3 regions of the Xenorhabdus cabanillasii genome follow, and region 1 is predicted to be linked to each of the others. Evidence: predicted binding sites of a transcription regulator. Region 1 holds the regulator's gene; each other region holds the start of a gene.
The links. The regulator CRP, encoded in region 1, controls carbon source genes, mostly activating them, when cyclic AMP is high. The targets are predictions, from matches to a motif close to ATGTGANNNNNNTCACAT.
Positions count from the first base shown of each region.

Region 2: the regulator CRP is predicted to act here: its motif matches at 2,851-2,868, upstream of BDD26_RS03555 (NupC/NupG family nucleoside CNT transporter).
Region 3: the regulator CRP is predicted to act here: its motif matches at 5,308-5,325, upstream of msrB (peptide-methionine (R)-S-oxide reductase MsrB).

Region 1 covers NZ_QTUB01000001.1:1,488,292-1,495,838, forward strand. The annotation lists gene polA (DNA polymerase I) at 1-1,987, shown strand, start outside; gene spfP (small protein SpfP) at 2,269-2,316, shown strand; gene yihA (ribosome biogenesis GTP-binding protein YihA/YsxC) at 2,444-3,067, opposite strand; gene ppiA (peptidylprolyl isomerase A) at 3,459-4,028, shown strand; gene BDD26_RS07235 (aminodeoxychorismate synthase component II) at 4,360-4,935, shown strand; gene crp (cAMP-activated global transcriptional regulator CRP) at 5,132-5,764, opposite strand; gene BDD26_RS07245 (phosphoribulokinase) at 6,169-7,038, opposite strand; gene BDD26_RS07250 (YheU family protein) at 7,156-7,374, opposite strand; gene BDD26_RS07255 (LysE family translocator) at 7,534-7,547, shown strand, end outside.
Region 2 covers NZ_QTUB01000001.1:688,431-695,977, reverse strand. The annotation lists gene deoA (thymidine phosphorylase) at 1-60, opposite strand, end outside; gene deoC (deoxyribose-phosphate aldolase) at 193-972, opposite strand; gene BDD26_RS03555 (NupC/NupG family nucleoside CNT transporter) at 1,416-2,681, opposite strand; gene BDD26_RS03550 (TatD family hydrolase) at 3,021-3,791, opposite strand; gene BDD26_RS03545 (patatin-like phospholipase family protein) at 3,792-4,907, opposite strand; gene BDD26_RS03540 (BON domain-containing protein) at 5,274-5,717, opposite strand; gene prfC (peptide chain release factor 3) at 5,915-7,504, opposite strand.
Region 3 covers NZ_QTUB01000001.1:3,114,868-3,122,414, forward strand. The annotation lists gene fadR (fatty acid metabolism transcriptional regulator FadR) at 1-91, shown strand, start outside; gene BDD26_RS14450 (D-amino acid dehydrogenase) at 618-1,919, shown strand; gene alr (alanine racemase) at 1,936-3,003, shown strand; gene BDD26_RS14460 (D-hexose-6-phosphate mutarotase) at 3,107-3,982, opposite strand; gene gapA (glyceraldehyde-3-phosphate dehydrogenase) at 4,106-5,101, opposite strand; gene msrB (peptide-methionine (R)-S-oxide reductase MsrB) at 5,444-5,851, shown strand; gene BDD26_RS14475 (YeaC family protein) at 5,952-6,236, shown strand; gene pncA (bifunctional nicotinamidase/pyrazinamidase) at 6,363-6,998, opposite strand; gene ansA (asparaginase) at 7,021-7,547, opposite strand, start outside.

The DNA of each region.
Region 1 (7,547 bases):
CGGTCACTATGAATTTAAACGCTGGTTGAGCGATGTACAAAATGGCAGTTGGTTAGAAAGCCGTCCGTCAGAGAAAAACGGGCAAAAGTCAACGACCAGCACGACGAATAAATCCACAGCAGCCAGTACACCTGCCGTAGCCAATATTTCTCCCGAAAGCTACCAGACTATTCTTGACCAGAAATCTTTTGATGAATGGATTGGGAAACTGAAACAGGCACCAGCATTTTCATTCGATACTGAAACAGACGGACTTGATACTTTAACTGCTAATCTGATTGGAATGTCTTTTGCTGTTGCAGTGACCAAATCTTCAGAGGATGAATGCAATGTTGAAGCCGCTTATCTGCCGTTGGGACACGATTATCTGGACGCGCCACAACAGTTGGATCTGCATGAAGTGCTTACAGCACTGAAACCGCTGTTGGAAGATGCCAACCTGCCTAAGATTGGTCAGAACCTGAAATTTGATCGCGGTGTACTGGAACGCCACGGTGTGGCATTGAATGGTATCGTTTTTGATACGATGCTGGAATCGTATGCCCTGAACAGTGTTGCAGGGCGGCATGATATGGACAGTCTTGCTGAGCGTCATTTGGGATATAAAACCACGACTTTTGAAGAAATTGCGGGCAAAGGTAAAAAACAGCTAACTTTCAACCAGATCCCATTGGAAGAAGCGGCAAAATATGCTGCGGAAGATGCAGATATCACCTTACGGTTGCATCAGGCTATGTATCCACAGATAGAGAGTGTATCGACACTGAAAAAAGTTTTTCAGAACATCGAAATGCCGTTGGTTCCTGTACTTTCTCGCATAGAACGGACAGGGGTTTTGATCGATGCCAACACGTTGGCGGAACATTCGAAGGAGATTACAGCACGTTTGCTCGAACTGGAAAAAGCCGCTTATGAGTTGGCTGGAGAAGAGTTCAATCTTGCTTCACCTAAACAATTGCAGGTCATCTTGTTTGAAAAGATGAATCTGCCTGTTTTGAAAAAAACGCCGAATGGTGCACCATCCACGAATGAAGAAGTGCTGGAAGAACTGGCGGAAGATCACGAGTTACCCAGAGTTATTTTGGAACACCGCGGGCTGGCAAAACTGAAATCCACTTATACCGATAAATTGCCGCTGATGGTCAGTCCGCTGACTCAACGTGTTCACACTTCTTATCATCAGGCAGTGACAGCAACCGGGCGTCTCTCTTCCCGTGATCCGAACCTGCAAAATATTCCTGTTCGTAACGAAGAAGGGCGACGAATTCGCCAGGCATTTATTGCACCAGAGGGTTATCGCATCATGGCTGCGGACTATTCGCAGATTGAATTGCGGATTATGGCGCATTTATCAAAGGATAAGGGATTATTGGATGCTTTCGCACAAGGCAAAGATATTCACCGTGCTACGGCCGCAGAAGTCTTTGGGGTGCCACTGGAGCAAGTTACCAGCGAACAGCGCCGTAGCGCAAAGGCGATTAACTTTGGTCTGATTTATGGCATGAGTTCGTTTGGTTTGTCCCGCCAATTGGGTATTCCGCGTGGGGAAGCTCAGCGTTATATGGCTCTCTATTTTGAGCGTTATCCGGGTGTACGGGAATATATGGAGCGCACTCGTCAACAGGCTGCTGAGAACGGATTTGTTGAGACGCTGGAAGGTCGTCGTCTGTATCTGCCAGATATCAAATCGCGCAATACCATGCGTCGTAAGGCTTCTGAGCGTGAGGCTATTAATGCCCCTATGCAGGGAACGGCGGCAGATATTATCAAATTGGCTATGATAGCGGTGGATGATTGGATCGTCACTGCACAACCGAATGTGCGTATGATTATGCAGGTTCATGATGAATTGGTGTTTGAAGTACATGAATCAGAGGTGGCTGTCGCGGAACAGAAAATCAGAGAGTTGATGGAGAAAAGTATGCAGCTTGATGTCCCTCTGAAAGTTGATGTGGGGGTAGGGGAGAATTGGGATCAGGCCCACTAATCTTTATTGAATAATTTTTATGAAAGCCACAGCCTATTAAATGCGCTGTGGCTATCTTTTTTATGCCGTGAAGAGGCGTGAGACAAGAATTTCGGTTAGATTTGAGATTAGATCCAGAACCCACAAATATGTAATTAAACTACAAGAAAAATGGTGTAATGCCGGAGATCGATCACATAATTGTGGCTGAATCGAGGTATTAAGTGAAAATTAATTACAAAAAAATCTTTTGTTGATAAAAAAAATAGGGTAAAGTTGTCGGCGTAGGGTACAGAGGTAAGATGTTCTATCTTTCAGACCTTTTACTTCACGTAATCGGATTTAGCTGAATATTAGCTGCCCCAGTCATTCTCTTTTGACTGGGGCATTTTTTTATTCCTTTCACTTAACTCGCAACCTATTGGGTATAGCGCGACTTACGATTGTTGCAGAAGATGGGAGGGGAAAAGGTGGAAATTACTCCACCTCAATATTGGGCTGGCTGAACCAGTTATTAAGTTTCTGTTCAAGTTTATCTATGCCGATTTTTTTCAGAGCAGAGAAATATTCGATCTGAATATCACCTTCCAGCCGAGCCAATTCCTGACGTACTTTGTTTAATTGGCTTTTGCGTGCCCCTGATGCCAGTTTATCGGCTTTGGTCAGTAGTATCATGACTGGCACCTGCATCACGACCGCCCATTCAATCATTTGCATATCCAGATCTTTTAGTGGATGACGGATATCCATCAATACCACCAGCCCTTGCAAGCATTCACGTTTCTGGAGATATTCGCCCAATGCTCTCTGCCACTTGAGTTTCATTTCTTCCGGTACTTGTGCATAGCCATAACCCGGTAAGTCAACGAGACGTATGCCTTCTTCCACCTCAAACAGGTTAATCAACTGAGTTCGTCCGGGAGTTTTACTGGTACGGGCGAGGCTTTTTTGCCGGGTCAGTGCATTCAGCGCACTGGATTTACCGGCATTTGACCGACCGGCAAACGCGACCTCAATGCCCACATCTTGAGGCAGGTGGCGAATGTCAGGTGCACTCGTGACAAAGTGGGTCGTATGATAGTTGTAGTTTTTGATGGTCAAAATGGTTATCTCCCTGCGGAATACACGAAAAAACAGCGCGGTGATTATACCGAGAGCAACGGCTTGTGGACAGGTGTAACTTTATCTTGATGTTTCTATGACGATATTTTTTTGCTTTTTGACTAAAATTATTTTTGCCTAACGTAGTAAATAATCTTCTGCAATTTCTTCTTGCCTAATATGTATGAAAGCACACCAAGATAGACGCTATTCCAAAAATAAACTCTGTCCAGAATATGAGAATATAATATCTATTTAGATAGATATTCTTCAGCAAAACTCATAATTACTCGTAAAAGTTGGTAAATCTTTGCAACTTAGCGCTATAGGGAATTACACTTAATAAGTTTTATGGGTTTTGTTATTGACCTCAAGAATAAAGGAACCATCAATGTTTAAACGTATTTTTGTGTCACTTATGACGGCATGTGCCATCAGTGTGATCGCTGCTCCAGCATTGGCTGCCGAAACTCACGTGAAGCTGGTGACATCAGCAGGTGAAATCGAGCTTGAACTGGATAGCAATAAAGCACCGATTACCACAAAGAATTTCGTTGAGTATGTGAATGAGGGTTTTTATAACAATACAATTTTCCATCGCGTCATTCCCGGTTTCATGATCCAGGGAGGGGGCTTTACAAAAGATATGAAACAGAAAGTCACCAAAGCCCCAATTAAAAATGAAGCCGATAATGGATTGCGTAACCTGCGTGGAACAGTTGCGATGGCGCGCACCGCAGATAAGGATAGTGCAACCAGTCAGTTTTTCATTAATGTGACTGATAATGCTTTCCTTGACCATGGTCAGCGTGATTTCGGCTATGCCGTCTTTGGTAAGGTAGTGAAAGGGATGGATGTGGTTGACAAAATTTCTCAGGTCAAAACAGAAAATGTTGGGCCTTACCAAAATGTTCCTGTGAAACCAATTGTGATCCTTTCTGCAAAGGTTGTTTCCCAATAAACTTGATGAGAAAACTACGTTTTTTGGCCTGAAAGATAGAGAATGAGACGGTATTTGCCTATTATTGCACCTTTTTGAAGTTTCAGGGGGGTAAAGCACCGTCTCCCTCTTTCATCCCTTTATCGTTTCCGCATGAAAAAGACCGCACTATGAATATGTGCCGTTATCTGGCGGTAATCCCTGCCCCTATTTTAAAAATGCCTATGTGGTATGATGAGTGTCCCGCTACCATTGGTGCTGCTTTACCTAATTTTATCGTGATACAGAACGCATAATGTCCAATAGGACAACGCAATATATAAAACTATAAAAATCAGTAGGATGAACTCCTATGTTATTAATAATAGATAACTACGACTCTTTTACATTCAATTTATATCAATATTTTTGTGAGTTGGGGACGAGTGTTTTAGTGAAGCGTAATGATGAATTACAGCTTGAAGATATCGAGAAATTGGCACCGACTCATTTAGTGATCTCTCCGGGGCCTTGTACACCAGATGAATCTGGGATCTCGCTGGAAGCTATTTCGCACTTTGCCGGGAAATTGCCAATTCTGGGGGTGTGTCTCGGACATCAGGCGATTGGTCAGGCTTTTGGCGCAAGTGTTGTTAAAGCCCGTGAGGTGATGCACGGAAAAACCAGTTTAATTCACCATAACCAGCAAGGTGTATTTAAGGGATTGAATCGTCCGCTGACAGTTACCCGTTATCACTCTTTGGTCATCGCCGCAGAAACGTTACCTGCATCCTTTGAAGTGACGGCATGGAGCCAGCATGATGGTAATGTGGATGAAATAATGGGAATACGCCACCGTACTCTCCCCTTGGAAGGCGTGCAGTTCCATCCGGAAAGCATCCTGAGTGAACAAGGGCATGAACTGTTGAATAATTTTCTTAAATATTAACGAAGAACGATTTAATCCCTCTTTTTGGCTGTTGTTTACGGCCATTTTTTATGAAGCGCCTGTGAGCAGGTTATATCACTAATTTATGCACCAGTAGGTTTCATTTTTTTAAGGGATGAGAGAAGCAGAAGGATGGAAAGCAAAAAGCCAGTGCTCTATGGGCTGCACTGGCCTAATTCAAGCGCAATTTCAGGAACTAGCGGGTTCCATAAACGACAATCGTTTTGCCGTGCGCAGAGATCAGGTTTTGATCTTCCAGCATTTTCAGAATGCGGCCGACTGTTTCACGGGAGCATCCGACAATCTGCCCAATTTCCTGACGTGTAATTTTGATTTGCATACCATCAGGATGGGTCATTGCATCAGGCTGTTTGGCCAGATTGAGCAATGTCTGTGCAATACGACCTGTCACATCCAGAAATGCCAGGTTTCCAACTTTTTCCGATGTTGTTTGTAAGCGGCTTGCCATCTGAGCGGATAAACGCATCAGAATGTCAGGATTAACCTGAATTAACTGGCGAAATTTCTTATAGGAAATTTCAGCTACTTCACAGGCGCTCTTAGCTCGCACCCATGCAGTACGCTCTTGCCCTTCTTCAAACAATCCAAGTTCACCAATGAAATCCCCCTGATTTAAATAAGAGAGGATCATTTCTTTACCTTCTTCATCTTTTATTAGAACAGCAACTGAACCTTTAACAATGTAGTAAAGCGTTTCTGCTTTCTCGCCTTGATGAATAAGCGTGCTCTTGGATGGATATTTGTGAATATGGCAGTGTGACAAAAACCATTCAAGAGTAGGGTCTGTTTGTGGCTTGCCGAGAACCATTCGCTTTATCCTCTGTTGTTATTTCCGCCTTTATATTCTGAGAAACTGACAGTTTCTCATCAGGCTGGCTTTATAAAGTCAATAGATTAACATATTAACTTGCTGAAAAACTGACAAGTAAGAATTTTATATAGGTTTATAAGGATGCTAACATATCGGTGTAGTCATCCAGACCCATAAAACCTGCCAGCTTCGCTTGTAACTCTGTTTGTAACACAGGAAAACATTTCTGTCTTCTTCTGTATCGCTTCAGCATATAAAACCAGTTAACAAATTACCAGAAATCTGTTTGCACAACATCATTTACTACATTTTCATTTATAAATAGGTGAATAGTTGGTGTTTTGTCACAGGTAACATTATTTTTTGTTACCTGTGTTATTGATAATTAACTTGTGCTTAATTCAGGAAATTTTTTTACCTTCCAATAATTTTTGAACTAACGGAGCCATAATTAACTCCATTGCCAGTCCCATTTTTCCACCCGGAACGACGATAGTATTTATACTGGAAATAAACGAACCCTGGAGCATGGCCAGTAAATAAGGAAAATCGATTTGGCTCAGACCACGGAAGCGGATGACGATAAAACTTTCGTCTAGAGAAGGAATGGCTTTGGCGGAGAAGGGGTTGGAGGTATCAACAGTAGGAACGCGTTGAAAGTTGATGTGAGTGCGGGAAAACTGTGGCGTAATATAGCGAATATAATCATCCATTGAACGAACCACGGAATCCATAACCGCTTCCCTTGAATGCCCGCGTTCACTGGTATCGCGAATGAGCTTTTGTATCCATTCAAGATTGACGATGGGAACAACGCCAATCAGCAGATCAACTAATTCGGCGACATTGTATTGCGGAGTGACAACACCACCGTGTAACCCTTCATAAAACAGCATATCGGTGTTTGATGGCAGCGATTCCCAGGGCGTGAATGTACCCGGTATTTGGTTGTAGGGAACGGCTTCATCATAAGTATGCAGATATTTCCGCCAGCGTCCTGTACCTGTTTCCCCATATTCAAAGAATGTCTTTTCCAGCATATGGAAATCATTGGCTTCTGGCCCGAAGTAACTGATGTGCCTGCCTTGTTCTTTTGCTTTACGTATTTCTGCGTCCATTTCAGGGCGGGTATAACGGTGGAAACTATCCCCTTCGATAAGTGCGGCAGTGATGCCGAGTTGTTGGAAAATCTTGCGAAATGCCACACTGGTGGTGGTTGTTCCGGCTCCGCTGGAGCCGGTTATGGCGATGACAGGGTGTTTGGCAGACATAAGAACAGACTCCTTATCATAAAAAGTTGGGATGAGCTTTCTCGTCATCAGCAGTATTAGGCTAATAAAACAAACAGATGTTGAATGAAATGCTATTGAGCCGGAAATGATATGAAACTATGGACGGAACATCTCCTTAGGCATGATATTGACAGTCTCATGCAATTCAGACCAAACCAGCAGGACTTCACCTCGCTCAAGCTGGCGTTTTACATCCTGTACTTTTTGTTCCAGTGTTTTTTCAAGTTCACCGTAATCGGTGCCTTCCCGCAAGACAAAACTTTCGATCAAGTTGAGTAGAGTATCGGGTTCTACTTGTTGCCACGGGATAATCATTGTGGTCGCTCCATATCACATTATATTAGCTGCTGGTATTGCTTAGTTTTGGGGATGTTTTTGAGTGTAACTTTCATTGTTAACTGGCCTTGTGTACTGAATAACATACTGCTATTTTCTTGGAAAGGAAATGTCAATAATTGAGGGATAAAGCACGCCATGACCGCCAGCCT
Region 2 (7,547 bases), 800 kb from region 1:
TTCTTCGCTCAGTGGATAACCGTCTCGTTTTTTACGGATAATTTCCTGTGCCAAAAACAAAGCTACCTCCCAATCATCATTATTATCTGAAAAGAATGGCAGTAATGCACCTTATCTTAGCGAACCTTCATATGTCGTTACTGATCTCAATAACGATTGTTTTCAATCAATGATGGTTCTAAATATTGGTTATCAATAACGACTACTTTGCTTTTGTCCCTGGTGCCCTAACGCTGTCAACAAGCTCCCCAATAAACTGGAAGCACCAAAACGGAAATGGCGGGAGTCTGCCCATTTATCACCCATGATCCGATCTGCCAGAGCCAGATACTGTGTTGCTTCTTCTGCGGTACGCACACCACCGGCAGGTTTAAATCCAACAGTATCACCGACCCCCATATCACGAATGACACTGAGCATGATCTCTGCACTTTCCAGTGTCGCATTCACTGGTACTTTTCCGGTTGAAGTTTTAATAAAATCTGCTCCTGCTTTAATTGATATTTCAGATGATTTGCGGATCAGATCAACTTTCTTCAATTCGCCGGTTTCAATAATAACTTTTAGCCAGACACCTGCTTCAACGCAGGCAGCCTTGCAGGCTTTAACCAAGTCAAAACCAATTTGTTCGTTACCCGCCATCAGTGCACGATAAGGGAAAACAACGTCCACTTCATCAGCACCATAAGCAATGGCTGCACGAGTTTCCGCCAGTGCGATATTAATATCGTCATTACCATGCGGAAAGTTAGTAACAGTAGCAATACGAATGTCAGGTGTTCCTTGTTCACTTAATACTTTACGTGCAACCGGAATAAAACGTGGGTAGATACAGATAGCTGCGGTATGCCCTGCCGGGCTCTTTGCCTGATGACAAAGTGCCGTCACTTTTTCATCAGTATCGTCATCATTGAGTGTTGTTAAATCCATCAAACTCAGCGCACGCTGAGCAGCTGCGGTTAAATCGGTCATAAAACTCTCCAACGGTATTATTGTGATTCAATCAGTTCACACATTCTTTAAACGCTTATGTTGAATAATTGTCCTGAATGATTAGTAAATTCTTATGTTGGCGAGCGGACTTGGTTCCTTGAAGATGTTGCGATGATTATATTTCCCAGCAACAACAGAGTTCCTTTTCTCCTCACCTATTTCTTTAGTTTGATTTTCTTTAGCTTATACTGCCCCGGCAGGCATTAGTTTACTCTATGAAATCTTAGAACATCATTATTTGAACATGTAAACGCACAATAATGCGTGTTTAAACTCACATTAATTAAATGAGAATTGCAATTATAATCATTTTAATGTGATTTTAATCACAACCATTAGCCTTAAGAAAAATAAAATGCAGGTGAGGTTAACTCACCTGCATCTAATTTAGTGTACGTTTCCTAATTAGACTTGCCTAATTATTACAGAAAGAAGAAAAATCCGGCAATTGTGGCACTCATCAGGTTAGAGAGTGAACCAGCCAATACGGCTTTCAGACCAAAACGCGCAATGTCACCACGGCGGTTTGGCGCCATACCACCCAGACCACCGAGCAGAACGGCAACAGAAGACAGATTAGCAAAGCCACACAATGCGAAAGAAATAACCGCTTTGGTGTGATCAGAAAGTACCTGCAAACCCGCTGCCTTAACTACGTCATCTGGTTTCAGATATTCACCAAAGCTCATAAATGCGACGAATTCATTAACAACCAGTTTCTGTCCAATGAAAGAACCCGCAACTGTTGCTTCATGCCACGGTATACCAATCAGATAAGCAATTGGCGCAAACACCCAGCCCAGAATCAGTTCCATCGACAATTGAGGATAACTGAACCAACCACCAATGCCGCCTAGCATACCATTCAACAAAGCAATCAATGCAGTAAATGCCAACAACATTGCACCCACATTCAGAGCCAGCTGCATACCAGATGCCGCACCAGATGCCGCCGCATCGATAATATTAGCCGGACGCTCTCCAGCAGTAACCAGAGACATTGCATCAACAGTATCGTGGGTTTTTTCAGTTTCTGGCACCATCAGTTTTGCAAACAAGAGGCCACCCGGTGCTGCCATGAATGAAGCCGCTATCAGGTATTCCAATGGAACACCCATGGATGCGTAACCTGCCAATACAGAGCCTGCTACAGAAGCCAGGCCACCACACATAACAGCAAATAGCTCAGATTGAGTCATGGTCGCGATATAAGGACGAACAACCAGAGGAGCTTCAGTCTGACCTACGAAAATATTCGCTGTTGCGGACAGAGACTCTGTACGTGATGTTCCCAACATTTTTTGCAAGCCACCACCAAGAACTTTGATGATAACCTGCATAACACCGATGTAATACAGAACTGCAATCAGAGAAGAGAAGAAAACAATGACCGGCAGGACACGCAGAGCAAAGATAAAGCCGCCGCCGCCGAACAATTCAAACATTTTGTCAGAAACCAACCCACCAAAGATGAAATCAGTTCCCTTCTGACCATATCCGATTACATTGGAAACACCTTTTGACATTCCACCCAGAATGTCTTTACCTGCTGGCACATAAAGTACAAATGCCCCAATAGCTACCTGAATAAGAAAGGCGCCGAGGACAGTGCGGATTTTAATAGCTCGGTAATTACTGGAGAAAAGTACTGCGATAAAAATCAGCACTACCATCCCTATCAGGCTCATAATGAGTTGCATTGGAAGAATCCCTGTTCACTAAATGAATTAAAATATGTCAGTTATTTTGCGAGTTCCTACTGACACTGTGTGTGGAGGCGATTATACCTAGTAGTAAAAAAGAACAAGCTACTAACATCACAAATTAATACAGCAAAAAGTAATATAAAAACAAAAAATGAGACTTACATCACATATAACCATGTTATTTATCAGGGGTTAGATAATCTTGCGGAAAAAAAGGGAGAAATAAGAAGATAATGCCAGTTTAATATTATTAATGTTTATTTAAGACGGAAGACCATCCTTTACCTGACAAAAAATGGCCTGATTTTTATTCAACGGAAACTAGCTTAATGCAAACAATGTCATGCTATTTTGATAAATTTGGCGGGAAATTTTATCTACAGATTCAGGACGCAATTCACACAATGCAGAAAAAACCTGAGCAACTCTTTCTGGTCGGTTTGGTTGCCCCTGAAACCCTGATAATGGCATATCAGGTGCATCTGTTTCTAACACAAGAGATGACAGTGGTAATCGTGCAATCGTATCACGCGTCTTTTTTGCCCTCTCATAAGTAATAGTTCCACCAACACCAATGTAAAAACCCAAACGAATAAAAGCTTGTGCCTGAGACAAGCTTCCGGCAAAACCATGGATCACCCCGGTACGTGGCACGCTGTGTTTCCGTAACATTGCTGCCAATTGATCGTGGCTTTTGCGGGAGTGAAGTATCACAGGCAATTCATATTTTTTGGCCAGCACGAGTTGCGCTGCCAAGAAGCTTTTTTGCTTTTCAAACTGAGGTTCTGGCATATACAGATCAAGCCCGGTTTCACCTACCGCTACACAGTTAGACTGTTTTTCCTTGAGTTTCTGCTCCAGTTCATCCAGATGCGCGTCATGATGTTCATTGATATACAAGGGATGTAACCCAAACGCTGCATGAATTGAGTCATGGGTAGCGGCCAGATCAGCGACACGCTGAAAATTCACCTGACTGACTGTCGGGACAATGATTTTTTCTACCCCTGTTTGTCTGGCGCGTTCTAAACTTGCTGTTTCATCGTCAACAAAAGGGGGGAAATCAAAATGGCAATGTGTATCGATAAACATCTACTTATCCATCATGGTAGTACCCGTCAGTGGAGCCGGGGTAATATCATTCACCTCTGTTCCTTCAATCTCCGGGTTATTCATATTGTCCAAAAAACCATTGTGCCGGAAGCCATTACGGTTTATTTCATCATGATTTAAACCGTTGCGACAAACACCATAACTTTTACGTTCTGCCAACCCGAATTTACCTCCGACAAAAGTATGTCCGATGGTTGCCAGAAAATACCGCCCACAGCGCCGCCCCAGGTGATAATCCTTATCCAATGCACTGATCCTGCTTCCCAGTGCCATTGCAGCCAATGGTGCGGGTGGATAAATTTCGAATACCTGCACATCATCCGGCGGATTTTCAATAAATTGCTGTGTCCGGTAGTAACTTTTGGCATGCAGCTTCAACATCTGAATCATCTTTTGTGAGCTACTGCTTTCCAGCCAACGCTCTATTCGTTTAATCCACTGTTGCGTGTAATAGAGCTGTGATGGTACTGTTCTGACCACCACAATGGTATCTGCACCACGGCGATAAGCCTCTTCTACTGGGATCGCATCACAAATGCCACCATCCTGATAAACAATGCCATCAAGCGTCACGCCATTGCGATAAAAGCCAGGAATAGCGCTGGAAGCCTTTATAATCTCCATCCAATTATTTTCCTCAGGATGAAAATAATTGGCTTCAAAATCATCCGCCCGACAGGCACACATATAGAATTCACGACCTGCATCAAAATGTCGCATCGCAATAGGGATATTCAAGGGTGATTTTTCAGAAACGATATCAATATACCAATCCAGATCGATTAAATGCCCACCCCGGACAAAACGCAACGGATTAAAAAAGGTAGTATTAGTTGTGTAATTTCTAATTACCTTACGGGCATATCCTCTCTGCCCACAGATATAAGCAGAAAGGTTCTGCGCACCTGCGGAAGTACCAAGAAACAATTCGAATGGGTTGAAGTCAAGCCGGAGAAATTCATCCAACACACCTGCGGTAAAAATTCCCCGCTGCCCACCACCTTCACAGACAAGTGCAATTTTTCCCGGTTTAATCCGTGACGTATAAGCTAACGGCTCTAAATTACCCAGCGTAATCTGAATATGTTTCCCCATAATCCCCCCTGCAAAGTCAATGTCAGTTTCAAAATGCAATTTGAGTTATACCCTCCGTCTTTCAAGTTGTCTCTTTGTGTTGGCTGCGACGCCTTTTGACATCCATTGGGTATATAACTGTCTATTAGTATATTGTTATGCAAACAAAGTGCTTGTAAAAAACAGTGTGTTTATATTTATAAAACTTGGATTAAATAATGAAGATTAATTCACCAACAGACAAGCATTTGCTTACTCTTTGAATAGACAGCACATATTATGCCTCTTGAAAAGTTAATCGCTTAATCAGGTTGGGTTTTATTTGGAGACCTGGAGAATAAAAACAAAAAGAGTGGCCTATTATCTGCCACTCCAGCAAAATACGCATTATTTTTTGATAGTTAACGTACTGTTTACGAACTTAACTCCATCTACTTGATGCGCAATTTTGATAACCCGCTTAACCTGTTCTTCATTTTTGACAAAACCGGAAAGATAAACCACGCCTTTTTCCGTTTTCACTGAAATATTGTTACTATTAATCCCTTTATATTCCAGTAACTTTTCTTTTATTTTGGCAGTAATAACACTATCATCAATAGAACTACCTACTTGTTTCAGTGAGTTATCAAATTTTTCCGCTGCGTTCTTGATTGAATTATCAATTTTCTGGCTCGTATTTTCTAATATTTTATTTTCTAAGGAATTACTTTCTATAGCATTGCCTGAAGATGTTTCTGCGGCTGATACGCTGCCACTTATCAATACCAAGCTTAAAACCGATCCTAAAACAACGGACAGGAGTGAGTGTGTGAACGTTGATTTTTTCATCCTACTACCTTCCCTTAACTAAGCTAAATTGTCAGAAGATGATATATCATCAAATTATGGGGATGAAATGGGCTTTACAATAAATAACGTATATTTTCTTAAGCCAGAAAATTATGCTTTAAATATAGCATAACCAATATATTTAGAATGGAGTAACAAATTAAAAAGGCCAACGACTTGTTGGCCCCGAAAAAATATTAGTGTTCCCGCGTCTTACGGAAAACAATATCAGGATAACGTTCACTGGTCAGATTTAAATTAACCATGGTTGGTGCAATGTAAGTCAGGTTATCGCCACCATCAAGTGCCAGATTTTGCTCACTCTTGCGTTTGAACTCTTCCAGTTTCTTGACATCATTACATTCTACCCAACGTGCAGTAGAAACGTTGACAGGTTCATACAGCGCTTCAACGTTATATTCACTCTTCAAACGGGACACAACAACATCAAACTGAAGTACACCCACTGCCCCAACGATCAGGTCATTATTGGTTAATGGGCGAAATACCTGTACTGCGCCCTCTTCTGATAACTGAACAAGGCCTTTCAACAATTGTTTTTGTTTCAGTGGATCACGCAACCGAATACGACGGAACAATTCAGGGGCAAAGTTTGGAATGCCTGTGAATTTCAGTTCTTCACCCTGGGTAAAGGTATCACCAATCTGAATCGTGCCATGGTTGTGCAGGCCAATAATGTCTCCCGGATACGCATCTTCGACATGGGAGCGATCTCCGGCCATAAAAGTCAGCGCATCTGAAATAACCACATCTTTTTTGGTACGCACCTGACGCAGTTTCATGCCTTTTTCGTATTTACCAGAAACGACACGCAAAAATGCCACTCGGTCACGGTGTTTCGGATCCATATTAGCCTGAATTTTAAAAACAAAACCCGTGAATTTTTCTTCTTTTGCAGTGACTTCACGTGCATCAGCCTGACGAGGCATTGGCATCGGTGCCCATTTCACAAGGCCATCCAGCATGTGATCAACACCAAAATTACCGAGTGCAGTACCGAAAAATACCGGGGTTAATTCACCTTGTAAGAAGGCATCCAGATCGAATTCGTGTGAGGCACCTTTGACCAGTTCCAGCTCTTCACGTAACTGATTAGCCAGATCCTCACCAACTACCGCATCCAGCTCAGGGTTATCCAGCCCTTTAATAGCCCGGACTTCCTGAATCGTATGCCCCTGACCAGATTGATACAGATAAATTTCATCCAGATAGAGATGATAAACCCCTTTAAATGATTTACCACAGCCGATCGGCCATGTGATCGGGCTACAGGCGATATTTAACTCGTTTTCCACTTCATCCATCAATTCCATCGGATCGCGGATATCACGGTCGAGTTTATTCATGAATGTCAGGATCGGCGTATCACGCAGGCGGGTGACTTCCATCAGTTTACGGGTACGATCCTCAACACCTTTAGCAGCGTCAATTACCATCAAACAGCAGTCCACCGCAGTCAGAGTACGATAAGTATCTTCGGAGAAATCCTCATGCCCCGGAGTATCCAGTAAGTTAACCAGACAATCACTATAAGGAAACTGCATCACCGAGGTGGTAATGGAGATACCACGTTGCTTTTCCATCTCCATCCAGTCTGATTTAGCGTGCTGACTGGAACCCCGGCCTTTTACCGTACCCGCTTTCTGAATAGCCTGTCCGAACAGCAATACCTTTTCAGTAATAGTCGTTTTACCCGCATCGGGGTGAGAAATTATTGCAAAGGTTCTCCGCTTGGCTACTTCTTGCAAGAATGAGGAATTTGACATTAATTGAAATCTTCTAGTCTACGCGCGGATAACTACCGTTTGT
Region 3 (7,547 bases), 1.6 Mb from region 1:
TGTGCGCAATTATGGTAAAGAAAGCGGGATTATTTGGCATGAAATGCAGGGCATCATGTTCAATGAGTTAACTGAAGCTCGTCAGGGCTGATCAAATCCATTATCAATCTAGTTCATTGTCTAATCTACTCTTTAAAGGCGCGCTGCTTTATGCAGTTCGCCTTTTTTAATTCATTCTATCACTATACCTATATCATGGTATTTTTGCCTTTTAATCAGCATTGAAAACCCACCCAAACTGTAAAATTCAAATTTTTAAATTATTATTCTGCTTAGTTTATATTGATTCAGAATTAAATTCTGAATCAATATAAAAATAAGGTTTTAAATAAATTCACAAAATGTAAATAAAATGTTTGTTTTTTTCAGCAAAAAACACTTTTTAAGATACTAATATAAGAAATTAATAGCATTTAATTCTTTTTTAATTATTTGTATTTAAACTAATTTAACTGTTTTTCTCATGATTTTAGAGATAGTTATTGTCATTTTTTTGTAATTAAATTGTGATTTGAATCCTAAAATTCAACTAATCACTTTATAGTCTATTATTCTGTATTGGATTTTCATGTTTAGCATATTATGCTTGCATATATTACTCATAAACAGGGGGCAGAATGAAGGTCCTTATTTTAGGTAGCGGCGTTATCGGCGTCACCAGTGCCTGGTACCTGGCTCAGGAAGGCCATGAAGTTATCGTTGTCGATCGTCAGCAGAGTGCTGCTGAAGAAACGAGCGCAAGTAATGCCGGGCAGATCTCACCCGGATATGCAACACCCTGGGGAGCACCGGGGATCCCATTAAAAGCAATAAAGTGGATGTTTCAACGACATGCCCCATTAGCTATTCGTCCTGATGGTTCACTATTTCAGTTACGCTGGATGTGGCAAATGCTGCGTAATTGTGATGCAGACCATTATGCTATGAACAAAAGCAGAATGGTGCGTCTGGCCGAATATAGCCGTGACTGCATGAAACAATTGAGAGCGGATATAGGCATCCAATATGAAGGGCGGCAAAGTGGTACGCTACAATTATTCAGAACTAACAAGCAGTTTGATAATGCGGTTAATGATATTGCGGTGTTAGAGCAAGAAGGCGTTCCTTATCGGTTACTAACCTCAGATCAATTAGCATCAGTGGAGCCTGCACTCGCCCATGTTTCTCATAAATTGACGGGAGGATTACAGCTTCCTAATGATGAAACCGGTGATTGCCAAATTTTTACAAAAGAACTGGCAAAAATGGCAGAAAAAACAGGGGTCAGATTTGTGTTTAACCGGCAGGTTAAACACATTCTGGTGGATGGCGATAAGATAACAGGTATTCAGTGTGATAATGGCATCATAACAGCGGATCAGTATGTTATAGCAATGGGCGCCTATTCTACTGAATTATTGAAAGATCTTGTCACAATCCCGGTTTATCCAATGAAAGGTTATTCGCTAACCATGCCGATAATGAATGAAACACGCTCACCTGTTTCAACAGTATTGGATGAAACTTATAAAATAGCCATTACCCGCTTTGATAATCGAATTCGCGTTGGGGGAATGGCAGAAGTCGTTGGTTTTAACCTGAATGTGCTGAAAAGCCGTTGTGAAACGCTCAAAATGGTAGTAGAGGATCTTTACCATAATGGTGGCAATATTGCTGAAGCCTCATTCTGGGCCGGATTACGGCCAATGACGCCGGATGGCACTCCTATTGTTGGTCCAACAAAATATCCTAATCTTTATTTAAATACCGGGCATGGAACATTAGGCTGGACGATGGCCTGTGGTTCAGGAAAGTTATTATCTGACTTAATCTCTGGTAAGAAGCCTGAAATTGCAGCAGATGATCTCTCCGTATTCAGATATATCAATGGATTTAATACAAAAGTGCTTCAGACGAAGCATCGTTTACATACTGCGTAAATTAAAAGAGGCCATCATGCCACGTCCTATTTTGGCAACCATCCATCTCGACGCATTTCGTCATAATTTAGCTGTTATCCGCCAAAAAGTCGGTAATAGTAAAATCTGGTCGGTAGTGAAAGCGAATGCATATGGGCATGGGTTGGACAGAATATGGCAATCACTCAAGCAGACGGATGGATTTGCACTGCTTGATATGAATGAAGCTACTTATTTGAGAGAGCAGGGGTGGCAGGGGCCAATCCTGTTGTTGGAAGGTTTCTTCAAAGTTGAAGATTTGCAGATAATTAATCAATATGACCTGACAACCACAGTGCATAGTCATTGGCAACTCAAGGCGATAAAAGAAGCGGAATTAGATAAGTCCATTGATATTTATTTGAAATTTAATAGTGGTATGAATCGTCTGGGATTTACTCCAGACGAATATCCGCAGATAGTTTCAATGGCAAATAGGATAAAAAATATTAATTCAGTTACTTTAATGACGCATTTCGCTAATTCCGATAATGAAATTGGTGTTGATGGGCAATTCACCGTTGTTAACCGACTGAATATGAACTCACTCCCTCACTGTCTGGCTAATTCTGGGGCAGTCTTATGGCATCCGCAAACACATGGTGATTGGGTCAGACCCGGAATTATTCTGTATGGTGCATCTCCCAGTGGGAAGTGGCGTGATATTGCGGATGTAGGATTAAGGCCAGCAATGAGTTTAAAAAGTGAAATCATTGCGGTTCATGATCTTCCCAAAGGAAAGAAAATTGGCTATGGCAGCCGCTATACCACCCAATATGTGACTCGTGTGGGAACTGTGGCATGTGGTTATGCTGATGGTTATCCACGACATGCACCAACAGGAACGCCGATTATTGTCGATGGTATCCGTACTCGCTTATTGGGTGCTATATCAATGGACATGATGTCGGTTGATCTGACTCCATGCCCACTGGCAACAATTGGCAGTTCAGTCGAATTATGGGGAGAAAAATTACCGGTGGATGAAGTTGCGGAGGCAGCCGGAACAATTGGTTATGAGCTACTGTGTGCTTTGGCCAGACGTGTTCCGGTCGTTGTGGAGTAGCATCAGTATTTCTGTCTTTTCAGACAGACATTTGTTCGTGCAGAGTTTTGTGCGAAGTTCTGTACGGAATAAGTGCCCGTTCAGAACCCACACATTACCAGACTCAACTTTTATTTTGGCGGCAACGAATAACGGTAGCAAGTTTGCCTGGAATACCATGTTTAGAATGTAGAGGGGTGTTGATACGTGCAGTTTCAACGCAGGCCATATTTTTATAGCCTTCCCTACTGATATCTTGCATGCTACTCGCTAGCTCAGCACCGGGATTCCAGCAGACCACATCACTATGATGATAATGGTGAATTTCAATGGTACGTTTCCATAACTCATCTCTAATCAGATTGAAATTCTCTGGCTCTGTATAAATACGATCCGTTCTTCCTTGGAAGCTCAGGTCTTCATTAGTGTATTGTTCTCTGTTTGTAACAGTATCAATAAAGTGATTACCTAATCCGCTGACACGGATCTGATTGATGTTACTGATATTAAAGTAAGAGTGTAGGGCACAAGTGACCTGATAATCTCCGTGGGATTCCAGTTCTATTTCGCAAGTCTTCCCCAATTTAAAACGAGCAATAAGTGTGAATTCATGTGGCCATAATTGTTTTGTGTATGCGCTATCTTGTAGTGTGAACATCAAAATCACACCATTCTCATTTTCATGATGAGCCTTGAATTCCCACGGTAATATCCGGGCAAAACCATGACTTGGTGTGCTCAGAGAGCCAAACCAAGGCCAACAGATGGGAATACCACCACGAATGGCTGTACCCTCGCGGAGTTTTGTACTATCGCTTAACCATAATACAGGTTTTTCACCACAGGGTTGCCATGCCATAAGATGCGCGCCCTGGATGCTGATTGCACCACGGATTTTGGGGTGAGAAATCACAATCAGCGGAAATCCATCAATATTCCTTTGACTGATATAAGGAGATATTTGTTTTACAACCGATAATGAGAAAATTTTATCAAGCATCTATATGACCTTATATAAACCTGAATTGGATAACTGCTGAAGGCAAGGATAGCTTATTGTGGAAGAGAGGGAAAATAAAGCCACCTGTAAAGGTGGCTTATTGAAAAACTGCTGAAAGTTCAATTAGTTAGAGATATGAGCAATCAGATCCAGAACTTTGTTAGAGTAACCAGTTTCGTTGTCATACCAAGAAACCAGTTTTACGAAGTTGTTGTTCAGAGCGATACCCGCTTTTGCATCAAATACAGAGGTTAGTTTTTCGCCATTGAAATCGGTAGAAACAACGTCATCTTCAGTGTAGCCCAGAATGCCTTTCAGTTCACCTTCAGCCGCTTCTTTGATTGCTTCACAGATTTCTTCATAGGTCGCTGGTTTTTCCAGACGTGCTGTCAGGTCAACAACAGAAACGTTAGGAGTCGGTACACGGAAAGACATACCGGTCAGTTTGCCGTTCAGTTCTGGAATAACTTTACCTACTGCTTTTGCCGCACCGGTAGAAGATGGAATGATGTTTTGTGCCGCACCACGGCCACCACGCCAGTCTTTCGCAGAAGGACCGTCAACCGTTTTCTGAGTTGCAGTTGTTGCGTGAACAGTTGTCATCAAACCTTCAACAATACCAAATTTATCATTGATAACTTTAGCTAGCGGAGCAAGGCAGTTGGTTGTGCAGGATGCGTTGGAAACGATGTCCTGGCCTGCATAGGCATTGTGATTGACACCCATAACAAACATTGGTGTGTTGTCTTTAGATGGGCCAGTCAGAACAACTTTTTTCGCGCCAGCAGTGAGATGTTTACGTGCAGTTTCGTCAGTCAGGAAAATGCCGGTTGCTTCAGCAACAACATCAACACCTACTTCGTCCCACTTCAGGTTAGCTGGATCTCTCTCAGATGTAACGCGGATGGTTTTGCCGTTAACAACCAGATGGCCGTCTTTAACTTCAACAGTACCGTTGAAGCGGCCGTGGGTTGAATCGTATTTCAGCATGTAAGCCATGTAATCTGCATCTAACAGGTCATTGATTGCAACGATTTCAATGTCAGAACGCTCTTGTGCAGCACGGAAAACAATACGGCCAATACGACCAAAACCGTTAATACCTACTTTGATAGTCATAGTATTCCACCAGCTATTTTTTAGTGAATTAAAAGTTGTTTCTAAAGTTACCAAAATCTTGTCAGTCGTCAAGCGGAATCGTGTCAACAATTGAAAAAGATCAATTTAGAAACCACTATCTGAATGTTCGCTATGCAACCGTAACAAGCTCTAAGCCCATCATTATCAGGGTATAAAGAGATATTTAAAGTTACCATTGGTTAGATATGTGAGACTTATCACAATTAGTAAAGTAAATCATGATGTTGAATGCGTTAGAATGCCTTTTAACATCCTAATATTTGCTTTTTGTTGTTTTCGGTGTTTTTTAATTGAAAATATTGGCCTCAAAAGGTGGTTTCCATGGCTAAAAATATCTCCGTTTCTCTGGAGCAGCTTAGTGAAATGCAGCGTTATGTCACGCAGGAAGCAGGCACTGAGCCGCCATTTTCAGGAAAACTGTTGCACAACAAAAAAAGTGGCATTTATCATTGTTTGTGTTGTCATCAGCCATTATTTGTTTCTGATACTAAGTTTGATTCTGGATGTGGATGGCCAAGTTTTTACCAGCCAATCAATGACAAATCCATCAGATATATTGATGATTATTCCCATAATATGCATCGAATAGAGGTGCGTTGCAGTCATTGTCAGGCACATTTAGGGCATGTTTTCCCTGATGGTCCTAAACCTACCGGAGAGCGCTTTTGTATTAATTCGGTTGCCTTATGGTTTGTTGATAAGGAAACAGGAGAAGAAACAGCAGGTTAATATTATGACTGCGGATGTTTTTAAACAAATATAAGCAATATGAATTGGTAATTAAAATAGAATCGATTCAGCCAAAATATGTAGCCGTAAGGAAATATCGATGAAGTTGGATGATTTACTCTCTGCCATGACACCTGAGATTTATCAACGATTGGTTCAGGCTGTTGAGTTGGGCAAATGGCAAGATGGCGTTCCATTAACACCAGAGCAGAAAGAAAATAGTTTGCAAATGGTGATGCTTTGGCAAGCCAGGCATAATTATGATCCTGAACATATGACGATTGGCACGGATGGCCAAATTACGATAAAAAGCAAGCAAGAACTGAAGGCTATGTTCCAATCAGAAATGGTTGCTAAGTTAAAGCCTCAGACAGAAGAAGAATGAGTCAAATAACCTCGTCCTTTGTAATGAGTCTGTAATAAAAGGACGAGGTTGATTTCTGGTATATTCAGAAAAAATTTATAGCAGCCTATAGGCTAAGATAATTTTTTCTTTTTCATACAAAATAACTTAAAAAAGCGTTGTTATTTCACTCAATGAAGTCAATTTGGCACCTTTGGCTGCCATTTCTTCAATGGCTTGTTGGCTGTCATCCGCCTGAATGTTGACTCCACGGCAACCCTCAACAACCAAGTAAGTTTCATACCCATGTTCTAAAGCATCCAACACCGTAAATTTTACGCAGTAATCAGTGGCAATACCCAGAATTAACAGGCGATTGATATGTTGCTCTGATAGCCAGCTATGTAGTCTGGTAGCATTTTTACGATCGTTATCAAAGAATGCGCTATAGCTATCTATCTGCGAATTTTCGCCTTTACGAAAAATTTCCTGAATAGCAGACTGATTCAGCGCTGGATGGAAGTCTGCACCTGATTGCCCCTGTACACAATGTACAGGCCACCATATCTGAGGGATACCATTCAGTTCCCCCAACTCACCGACCGGTTGACCAGAATTGATGGCAAAACTCATGTGATTGGATGGATGCCAATCCTGAGTTGCGATAACGCTGATGTTGTGTTGCTGACACAATTCAATAGCTTTATTTGCTATTTCGATAACTTCTTCGCTTTCCTTGACCGCCAGTGTACCGCCTGTACAGAAGTCATTTTGTAGATCGATAAGTAATAATGCGGTTTTCATTATATTCCTCGATTTATTTTTTTTACTTGTCGGAGTAGCTCAATTCTCCGCGTAGATTTTGTTGCATTAGCGAGCGGATTTCTTCGGTTTCATAGTGCTGGCTCAACAAGTAGTGCAGTTTGGTCAGTGTTGCTTCAAAAGTCATATCATAGCCGCTGATCACGCCTGATGTAGCTAGCGCATGGCCATTGGCATAACCTTCCATATTGACTCTTCCAGAGATACATTGTGTTAAATTGACCACAATGATGCCTCGTTCAGTCGCTTCTCTTAGGATTTTTAATAAATCTGAACGCTGTGGGGCATTACCAACGCCATAAGAGCGTAAAATCAGTGCTTTGACAGGTTGCATCAGGATATTTTCAACTACCTGACAGGATAATCCCGGATAGATAGTTACAACGCCGATTGGCTGTGATTTGATTTGATGTACGATAAAGTCGCCATGACTGGTCGGTATGGGAGCAATATTAAATGTACGGATATTGATCCCGGCTTCGATGAGTGGAGAGCAATTGGGAGATGAAAAGGCGTTAAAACCATCGGCGT